2 regions of the Streptomyces sp. NPDC006385 genome follow, and region 2 is predicted to be linked to the other one. Evidence: riboswitches for the same ligand, from Rfam matches in the RefSeq annotation. Region 2 holds a riboswitch; the other holds the start of a gene.
What was found. Region 2 has a riboswitch for cyclic di-AMP ahead of ABZ078_RS26465 (LysM peptidoglycan-binding domain-containing M23 family metallopeptidase). Riboswitches for the same ligand answer to the same signal wherever they lie in the genome.

Region 1 (3,810 bases), on a different contig from region 2:
GGAAGCGGCCGACACCATCCGGCTGATCGTCTCCGAACTCACCACCAACGCCGTACAGCACACCCTCGGACAGTCACCCACCTTCACGGTGGACATCGAGCTCGACCGTGACGAACACCTGCGCATCGGCGTGACCGACAGCCACCCCCGCTTCCCCAAACGGCTGCCGGCCGCCGTCCAGCAGGACAACGGCCGCGGTCTGGTCATCATCCGCTGGCTGACCGCGGAGTGCGGCGGCAAGCTCAGAGTGCGGCCCACCCGCGAGGGCGGCAAGACGGTCTCCATCGAGCTGCCGTGGACCGTACCCGCGGCGCGGGTGCCGGCGGTGGGACAGCAGGAGCCGTGACCCTCAGGGCTGCCGCGGCTGTCGGGCGCGCCCGAACGTGCCGCGCAGCAGCGCCCGGAAGGCATCCGCGGCCGGCGCCGCCTCGTCCCCGCGGAAGGCGACCGAGATCGTACGGCGCAGCTCTCCGCCTTCCAGCGCGCGCACCCCGACCGGAGTGACCGACGTCCGCGCCACCATCTCCGGTACGACCGCCACCCCGAGCCCGGCACTGGCCAGCGCGCACACCAGCAGGTACCCCGGCGTCGGTACCAGCACCGAGGGCGCGGCACCGGCCCGGGCCAGCACCGCCTCGACGCCCCGCCGGGCCGGAGCGTCCGGCGCCATGCTGATCAGTGGCTGACCGGCGAGCTCGGCCAGCGGCAGCCGGGCGGTCCCGCTGGTGAGGGCGTGGCCCGGAGCGGACACCAGGACCAGCTCCTCTTCGAGGATCGGCTCGACGCCGACGGAGGACGGCAGCGGGACCGGGGCGCCCGGTTCATAGGCGTGGGTCAGCGCCAGATCGACCTCACCGGCGGCCACCGCGGTGACACCGGCCGACGGTTCGTAGTCGGTGACGGTCAGTTCCACGTCCGGATGCGCGCGGCGGAAGGCGCTGAGCACCGGGGGCAGAAGATGGATGCCGGCGGTCTGGAACGTGCCCAGCCGGAGGGTCCCGCCCGACAGGCCGGTCAGCCGGGCCAGTTCGTGCCGTGCCCGCTCCAGCTCGTCGAGCACCCGCCGGGCCCGCGCCACCAGGAGCTCTCCCGCACCCGTGAGCCGCGCCCCGCGATGATGCCGTACGAGCAGAGCGGTGCCCGCCTCGCGCTCCAGCTTGGCGAGCTGCTGGGAGAGCGCGGGCGTGGTGTAGCCGAGCCGTTCGGCGGCCCGGGTGATCGAACCCGCCTCCGCTACGGCCACCAAGGCGGCGAGGCGGGTCGGGTCGTACATGCGGGCCCCTGTCTGCCTTAAGGAATGCTTTAGGGCTTCCCAGGATATTCGACATACCTACTGAAGGCCCCCGCACGGCACGCTGGCGGCATGGACGCTCAGCTCCTCGCCTTCACCGGGGTCTCCGCCGGCCTGGTCGCCATGCCCGGGGCGGACTTCACCGTCGTCGTACGCAACGCCCTCGTCTCCCGCCGGGCCGGCGTCGCCTGTGCGCTCGGGATCGGGGCCGGGCTGCTGGTCCATGTGACGCTGGCGGTGGTGGGAGTCGCCGCGGTCCTGGCCGCCGTGCCGGCGCTGTTGCGGGCGCTGCAGGTGGTGGGCGGCGGCTATGTGCTGTACCTGGGTCTCCGGACGCTGCGGCAGCCGCACACCGACGTGGCCGACCCGCGCGAGGATTCCACCGCGCGACCACTGCGGCAGGGCTTCGTGACCAACGCCCTCAACCCGAAGGCGTCCCTCACCTTCCTCAGCGTGCTCCCGCAGTTCGTGCCCGCGGGCGCTCCGGCGCTGCCCAGGACCCTGCTGCTCGCCCTGATCGTGCTCGCGATCGCGCTGGTGTGGTTCCAGGTCGTCGTCCTGCTGGTGGACCGGCTCGGCAGATGGCTGCGCAGGCCGCGCGCCGCCCGGGCGGTCACGGTCGGCACAGGCGCCGCACTGACGGTCTTCGGCCTGGCGCTCCTCGTGGGGCCGCTGTCGGCCCTGTGAGGCCCCAGGGGCGGTGACGGCGCGTCAGGACGCCCTCACCGCCCCCGGGAAGGTCACTTGACCCGGCCGTACCAGACGCTCCTGGTCCAGATCTTCTGCAGCCTGACGACATCCCCGCTCTTCGGGGAGTGCCAGATCTTTCCCTTCCCGGCGTAGATGCCGACGTGGTAAACGTTCGACCCCGAGTGGAAGAACACCAGGTCTCCGGCCTTGCGGTTCTGCGCGGAGATGTGGCGGGTCTTGTTGTACTGCTGGGCCGCCGTACGGGGCAGCTTCTTGCCCGCCTTCTTGTACGAGTACAGCGTGAGCCCGGAGCAGTCGAACCTGTGCGGCCCGGTGGCACCCCACTTGTACGGGGAGCCCTTCTTGGAGGCCGCGATCTGGAGGGCCTTCGTCGCCGGCGTCGCGGCTTCCGCCTCGGAGGCGAAGCCGGGGGCGACGACGGTGCCGCCCACCGCGGCGAGGGTGAGAGCCGAGGCCGTACCGGCCCGGGCCATGAGCGACGGGACACGATTGAGCGCTGTCATGCGCAACCCTTCGTCAGCCGCCTGTGAAGGATGACCTGTCGGATTCGGGCTGGCGAAGTTGCCCGGCCGCGTTGCCGCGGCTTCACCCCAAGGGTTGCTCGGCTCGAACGAACGTCCGCTCCGGCGACCCGTCTTGCTCGGGTCCTCCACTCCTGCCGATCCACTCCGTCGACCGGTCATCCGGGCGGCGGCAGGACTCGGCGTCCGCTCGGATCGCCCCGCCGCTGTGGCGGGGGCTTGTCGTCAGACAGGGATCTTGACGCACGGATGAACGAAAAGCCCAACGGAACCGGGTATTTGTGGCGTTGCTCACCACTCACCCGTTCGGGTGGACACCCTCGTGTCCGGGCGGGTGTCCAGATGTCCGAGGAGCCTCGGACCAGCGGCGGAGCGCTCAATTCCACTTAGTGTCGACGGCCGTTGCGCAACTTGGAGGGGCGCGCAAACGGAGACATAGATACACCGATGGGGGGTACATCGTTTGGTCCGTTTCAGTGCGGATCCGGACGGCTCGTCAGAGGGCCGAGACGTCCGGATCGGTCTGGACGGGTCGTCAACTGTCGGAGCGCGGCGGCACCGTGACGCGAGCCGTGCGGCGTTCCCCGTCCAGCACGCGCAGCGCGCGCGCCAGCGTGGGCGCGTGCAGCTCCGTCTCACCCCGCTGGTGCATCAGCGCCAGCGCGTCCCGCAGCGCGGCCGCCTTGGCCACCAGCGCCTGGGCGGCGCGCAGTCCGCGGTAGGTGTCGCCGTACTGGGCCGGGTTGATCCGGCCCAGCAGGTCGACCACATCGAGGTAACGGTCGATCAACTCCCCCTCCGCGCGCGTCAGCGCGGGCAGGGGCGGCAACTCGGGTGGGAGCACCGACCGGTCACCTCCCCGTGGGCGGGGCGAGGGTGGCCTTGCGGCTGGGGATGATCCGGTCGACCAGCCCGTACTCCAGCGCCTCCTGGGCGTCGAGGATCTTGTCCCGCTCGATGTCGGAGGCCACCTGCTCGCGGCTGCGCCCGGTGTGCTCGGCGAGCATCTCCTCCAGGCGGGTCCGAATACGCGTCAGTTCGTCGGCCTGGATGGCCAGATCGCTCGCCTGGCCCTGCACCGGCTCCGGCAGCGCCGGCTGATGGATCACCACCCGGGCCCCGGGCAGCGCGAAGCGCTTCCCCGGTGTGCCCGCGGCCAGCAGCACGGCGCTCGCCGAACCGGCCTGGCCCAGGCAGATCGTCTCCACGTCACAGGCGACGAACCGCATCGTGTCGTAGATCGCCGACATGGCGCTGAACGAGCCGCCGGGCGAGTTGATGTACAGC
Region 2 (3,810 bases):
TCCGGTTCGCGGCCTTGCCGTCCGCCAGGATCTCTCGCAGCTGGTCGATGTCGCCGTCGCGGACCATCTTCCAGAACTCCGCGCCGTCCGCGGGGTCGCTCAGCGGCAGGTTCACATTGCGCACGCCCGGCAGCTCCACGTCCGGGCCCTCGAGCTTCTGGTCGGCCGCGTTGCGGAAGTCGAAGATCGTGTGCAGGCCCAGGGAGCCGAGGAAGGCGGCGTCGTCCTCGGTCGCGTGCGCCAGGTGGCCGCTGCGGAACAGCACTCCGTGCCGCACCCGCCGACCGTCCACTGTCGGCAGTCCGCCTACATCGCGGAAATTGCGGACTCCAGCCAGTTCGGGCTCGGTGGACGGGATCTGCTGCGTCACGGGGGCTCCCTCCCAGTCGGCCCCGGCGGCGCGGCTCGGCGTGGTGGCCGACGGGGTGCGCTCCCGACGATACGACATGGCTTCCTGGGGCAATGAGTTGTCCACAGGCGTTGCCCCGGGGCGGCCGAGACCTTGATGATGTTGGGACTTGATCGCACCTGTTCGTATCTGTGAGGGCTTGATGCTGGAGATCTCCGACAACGGCCGTACATGGCTCCTCTCCGGGCCGACCAGCGGTTACGCCGTCCACCTGACCGACGGCGACGAGCTCCTGCACCTCCACTGGGGGCCGCGGATCGCACTCGCCGACGCCGAGGCCCTCGCCGCGAGCCCGTTGCCGCAGTACTGGGCCTTCGAGTCCCCGCTCGACGGGCGTGAGGAGTACCCGGTCGAGGGCGGCCCCCGCTTCGTACGGCCCGCCCTGTCCGTGCGCAGCGACGAGCGGCACGGCACCGAGTGGGGCTTCGAGCGGTACGAGACCGAGGGCGACGAGCTGCGGTTGCGCTTTCGTGACGGGGGTCTGTACGTCACCCTGCACTACCGGATGCGCGACGACATCGTGGAGCGCTGGGTGACGCTGCACAACCAGGGGCGCGCCCTGGAGCTCCTGCGCGCCGACTCGGCCACCTGGACGCTGCCGGACCGGGAGGACTGGCGGCTGTCCCAGCTGCACGGCCGCTGGGGCGCCGAGTCCCGTCTTGTGCGGTCTCCTCTCACCTACGGTGAGAAGGTCATCGGCAGCCGTCGCGGGCACACCGGGCACCAGCACCTGCCGTGGGTCGCGCTCGACACGGACGCCACCGAGGAGCGCGGTGAGGTCTACGGCTGCGCTCTCGGCTGGTCCGGGTCCTGGCGCATCGCCGTCGCCCAACTCCCGGACGCGCGCGTGCAGATCACCGGCGGGGCCGGACACGACGACTCCGGTCTGCTGCGGCTGGCCCCGGGGGAGTCCTTCACGACGCCCGTCTTCGCCGGGTTGTGGAGCGACAGCGGCTTCGGCGGGGCGAGCCGGGCCTGGCACGCGTACCAGCGCGCGTACGTGATCCCGGACGCAGGCCAGGACCGGCCGGTGCTGTTCAACTCCTGGGAGGCGACCGAGTTCGACATCTCCGAGGATCAGCAGAGCGTGCTCGCGCGGCGGGCGGCGGCCATCGGTGTCGAACTGTTCGTGGTCGACGACGGTTGGTTCGGGGCGCGCACCAGCGACCGCGCCGGGCTCGGCGACTGGACGCCGAACCCCGACCGCTTCCCGTCCGGGCTCAGGCCGCTCGCGGAGTACGTGCACGCCCTCGGTATGCAGTTCGGCATCTGGGTCGAACCGGAAATGGTCAATCCGGACAGTGAGTTGTATCGCACCCATCCCGACTGGGTTCAGCATCAAACGGGTCGAAAGCGGACGGAATTCCGCAATCAGCTCGTGCTGAACCTCGCGCGCGAGGATGTCCAGGAGTACCTCTGGGAGCGGCTCGACGGGCTCCTCTCCAGCGCCCCGATCGACTATGTGAAGTGGGACTTCAACCGCTGCTTCACCGACGCCGGCTGGCCCGGGGAGTCGTACCCGCAGCGGCTGTGGGTCGACCATGTGCGCGCGCTGTACGGCCTGCTGGACCGGCTGCGGGCCGCCCATCCGGGCGTCGCCTTCGAGTCCTGCTCGGGCGGCGGCGGGCGGATCGACCTCGGCGTGCTGAGCCGTACGGACCAGGTGTGGACCTCGGACAACACCGACCCGCTGGACCGGCTGGACATCCAGCACGGCTTCAGTCAGATCCACCCGGCCCGCGCCATGGCCGCCTGGGTCACCGACAGCCCGAACGCCATGCTCAACCAGCGCGCCAGCTCCCTGCGCTTCCGGTTCGTGAGCGCCATGGCCGGAGTGCTCGGGGTCGGGGGCGACCTCGCGCGGTGGAGCGAGGAGGAACTCGCCGAGGCCCGGGAGTGGGTGGCGCTGTACAAGGAGATCCGGCCCGTGGTGCAGCGCGGTGACCTCTACCGGCTGCGGCCTCCGGCGGGCGGACTGAGCGCGGTGCAGTACGCGCTCGGGGATGAGGCGGTCGTCCTCGCCTGGCTCCAGGCCCAGCGTTACGGCGAGCCCGCCCCGGCGCTGCGGCTGCGCGCGCTCGACCCGACAGCGTCGTACGAATGCCTTGAAACGGGCGAAATTCACAGAGGTGCAGTATTGCTGCATCACGGACTGCGTACCGGGTTGTGCGGCGACCTCGATGCGACGGTTATCCGGCTGCGTCGCATCTAGGAGTTCTGTCCGAATTGGCGCCTTCATTCCAACTCGCTCTCGCCTGAAGGAAGGTGGAGCAGTGTCACGTGAGGAGCGTCATATTCGTGACCGTGTGTCGCCCGTCATGTCCACGTAATTCACGTGCTTCTCATGGGGCTTTGTGTTTGGCGGCGCCCCAATAATGCACGGAGGGTGACCGGTAATTCCCGCAAGGGATCAACAGGAACGCATTCGGACGGAACCTCTCGCTTGTTCCCATGCGTCTTCCTCGCTTACGTTCGCCACCAATCCGGACGGACGCCTAATCCTGCCGCCGCCCGGATCCCGCGCAAACTCACCCGTACGGCAGGAGCGGGGGACCCACAGGTACAACCGCCTGTTCCGGTCTCCGGAACAGGCTTGGGGTCAAGTCGCGTCCCCGACGCGGCCGGGCATCTCCAGCCCGCACCCGACAGCTCACCTCGCAGGCGCCGGAGAGGAATTCGCCATGCCCGCGAAGGGTAAGCACCGCCGCCCGAAGCCCCCCCGCTTCACCCGCTCCATCGCAGTCGCCGGAACCGGCGGCGCCGCTCTCGCCCTCCCGTTCATCGGTGCCACCGGGGCCCACGCCGCTCCCTCGCAGTCCGTTTCGGAAAAGGCCGTTCAGGTTCTTCCGGTTGCCGGTCAGAAGGCCGCCGAGAAGAAGGAGACGACGCAGAAGGCGGATGTGCGGACGTATTCCGTGAAGGCCGGCGACTACCTTTCGAAGATCGCCGACGAGCAGAACGTGAGCGGCGGCTGGAAGAAGCTCTACGCCGACAACCGGGAGACCGTCGGCGACGACCCGTCGCTGATCCACCCCGGTCTGAAGCTCACCATCGGCGGCAAGAAGGCCGCGACGAGCACCCCCAAGTCGTCCTCCCCTTCCTCGTCATCGTCATCGTCATCGTCCTCGGACTCGTCCGCGTCGAAGTCGTCGAAGTCCGCCGCGTCGAAGGCGACCACGGCCGCCGAGAGCGCCGGGACCACCGGCACCACCAACGGCTTCACGGCCCCCGTGGCCGGTGCCGCCGTCGGCACCGCCTACAAGGTGGCGGGCAGCATGTGGTCCAGCGGCTACCACACCGGCGTGGACTTCGTCGTCCCGACCGGTACCTCGCTGAAGGCCGTGGGCGCGGGCACGGTCGTCTCCGCCGGCTGGGCCGGTGCGTACGGCAACCAGGTCGTC

Region 1: linked by a shared signal. The riboswitch ahead of ABZ078_RS20540 (C40 family peptidase) and the one ahead of ABZ078_RS26465 (LysM peptidoglycan-binding domain-containing M23 family metallopeptidase) in region 2 are both predicted to bind cyclic di-AMP.

What each region holds. Positions count from the first base shown of each region.
Region 1 is NZ_JBEXQG010000024.1:108,886-112,695, reverse strand. Features, by position in the region: gene ABZ078_RS20555 (ATP-binding protein) at 1-346, shown strand, start outside; gene ABZ078_RS20550 (LysR family transcriptional regulator) at 350-1,273, opposite strand; gene ABZ078_RS20545 (LysE family translocator) at 1,364-1,978, shown strand; gene ABZ078_RS20540 (C40 family peptidase) at 2,032-2,505, opposite strand; cyclic di-AMP (ydaO/yuaA leader) riboswitch at 2,509-2,718, opposite strand; gene ABZ078_RS20535 (hypothetical protein) at 3,059-3,367, opposite strand; gene ABZ078_RS20530 (ATP-dependent Clp protease proteolytic subunit) at 3,375-3,810, opposite strand, start outside.
Region 2 is NZ_JBEXQG010000039.1:5,340-9,149, forward strand. Features, by position in the region: gene ABZ078_RS26455 (tyrosine-protein phosphatase) at 1-370, opposite strand, end outside; gene ABZ078_RS26460 (alpha-galactosidase) at 552-2,621, shown strand; cyclic di-AMP (ydaO/yuaA leader) riboswitch at 2,892-3,086, shown strand; gene ABZ078_RS26465 (LysM peptidoglycan-binding domain-containing M23 family metallopeptidase) at 3,091-3,810, shown strand, end outside.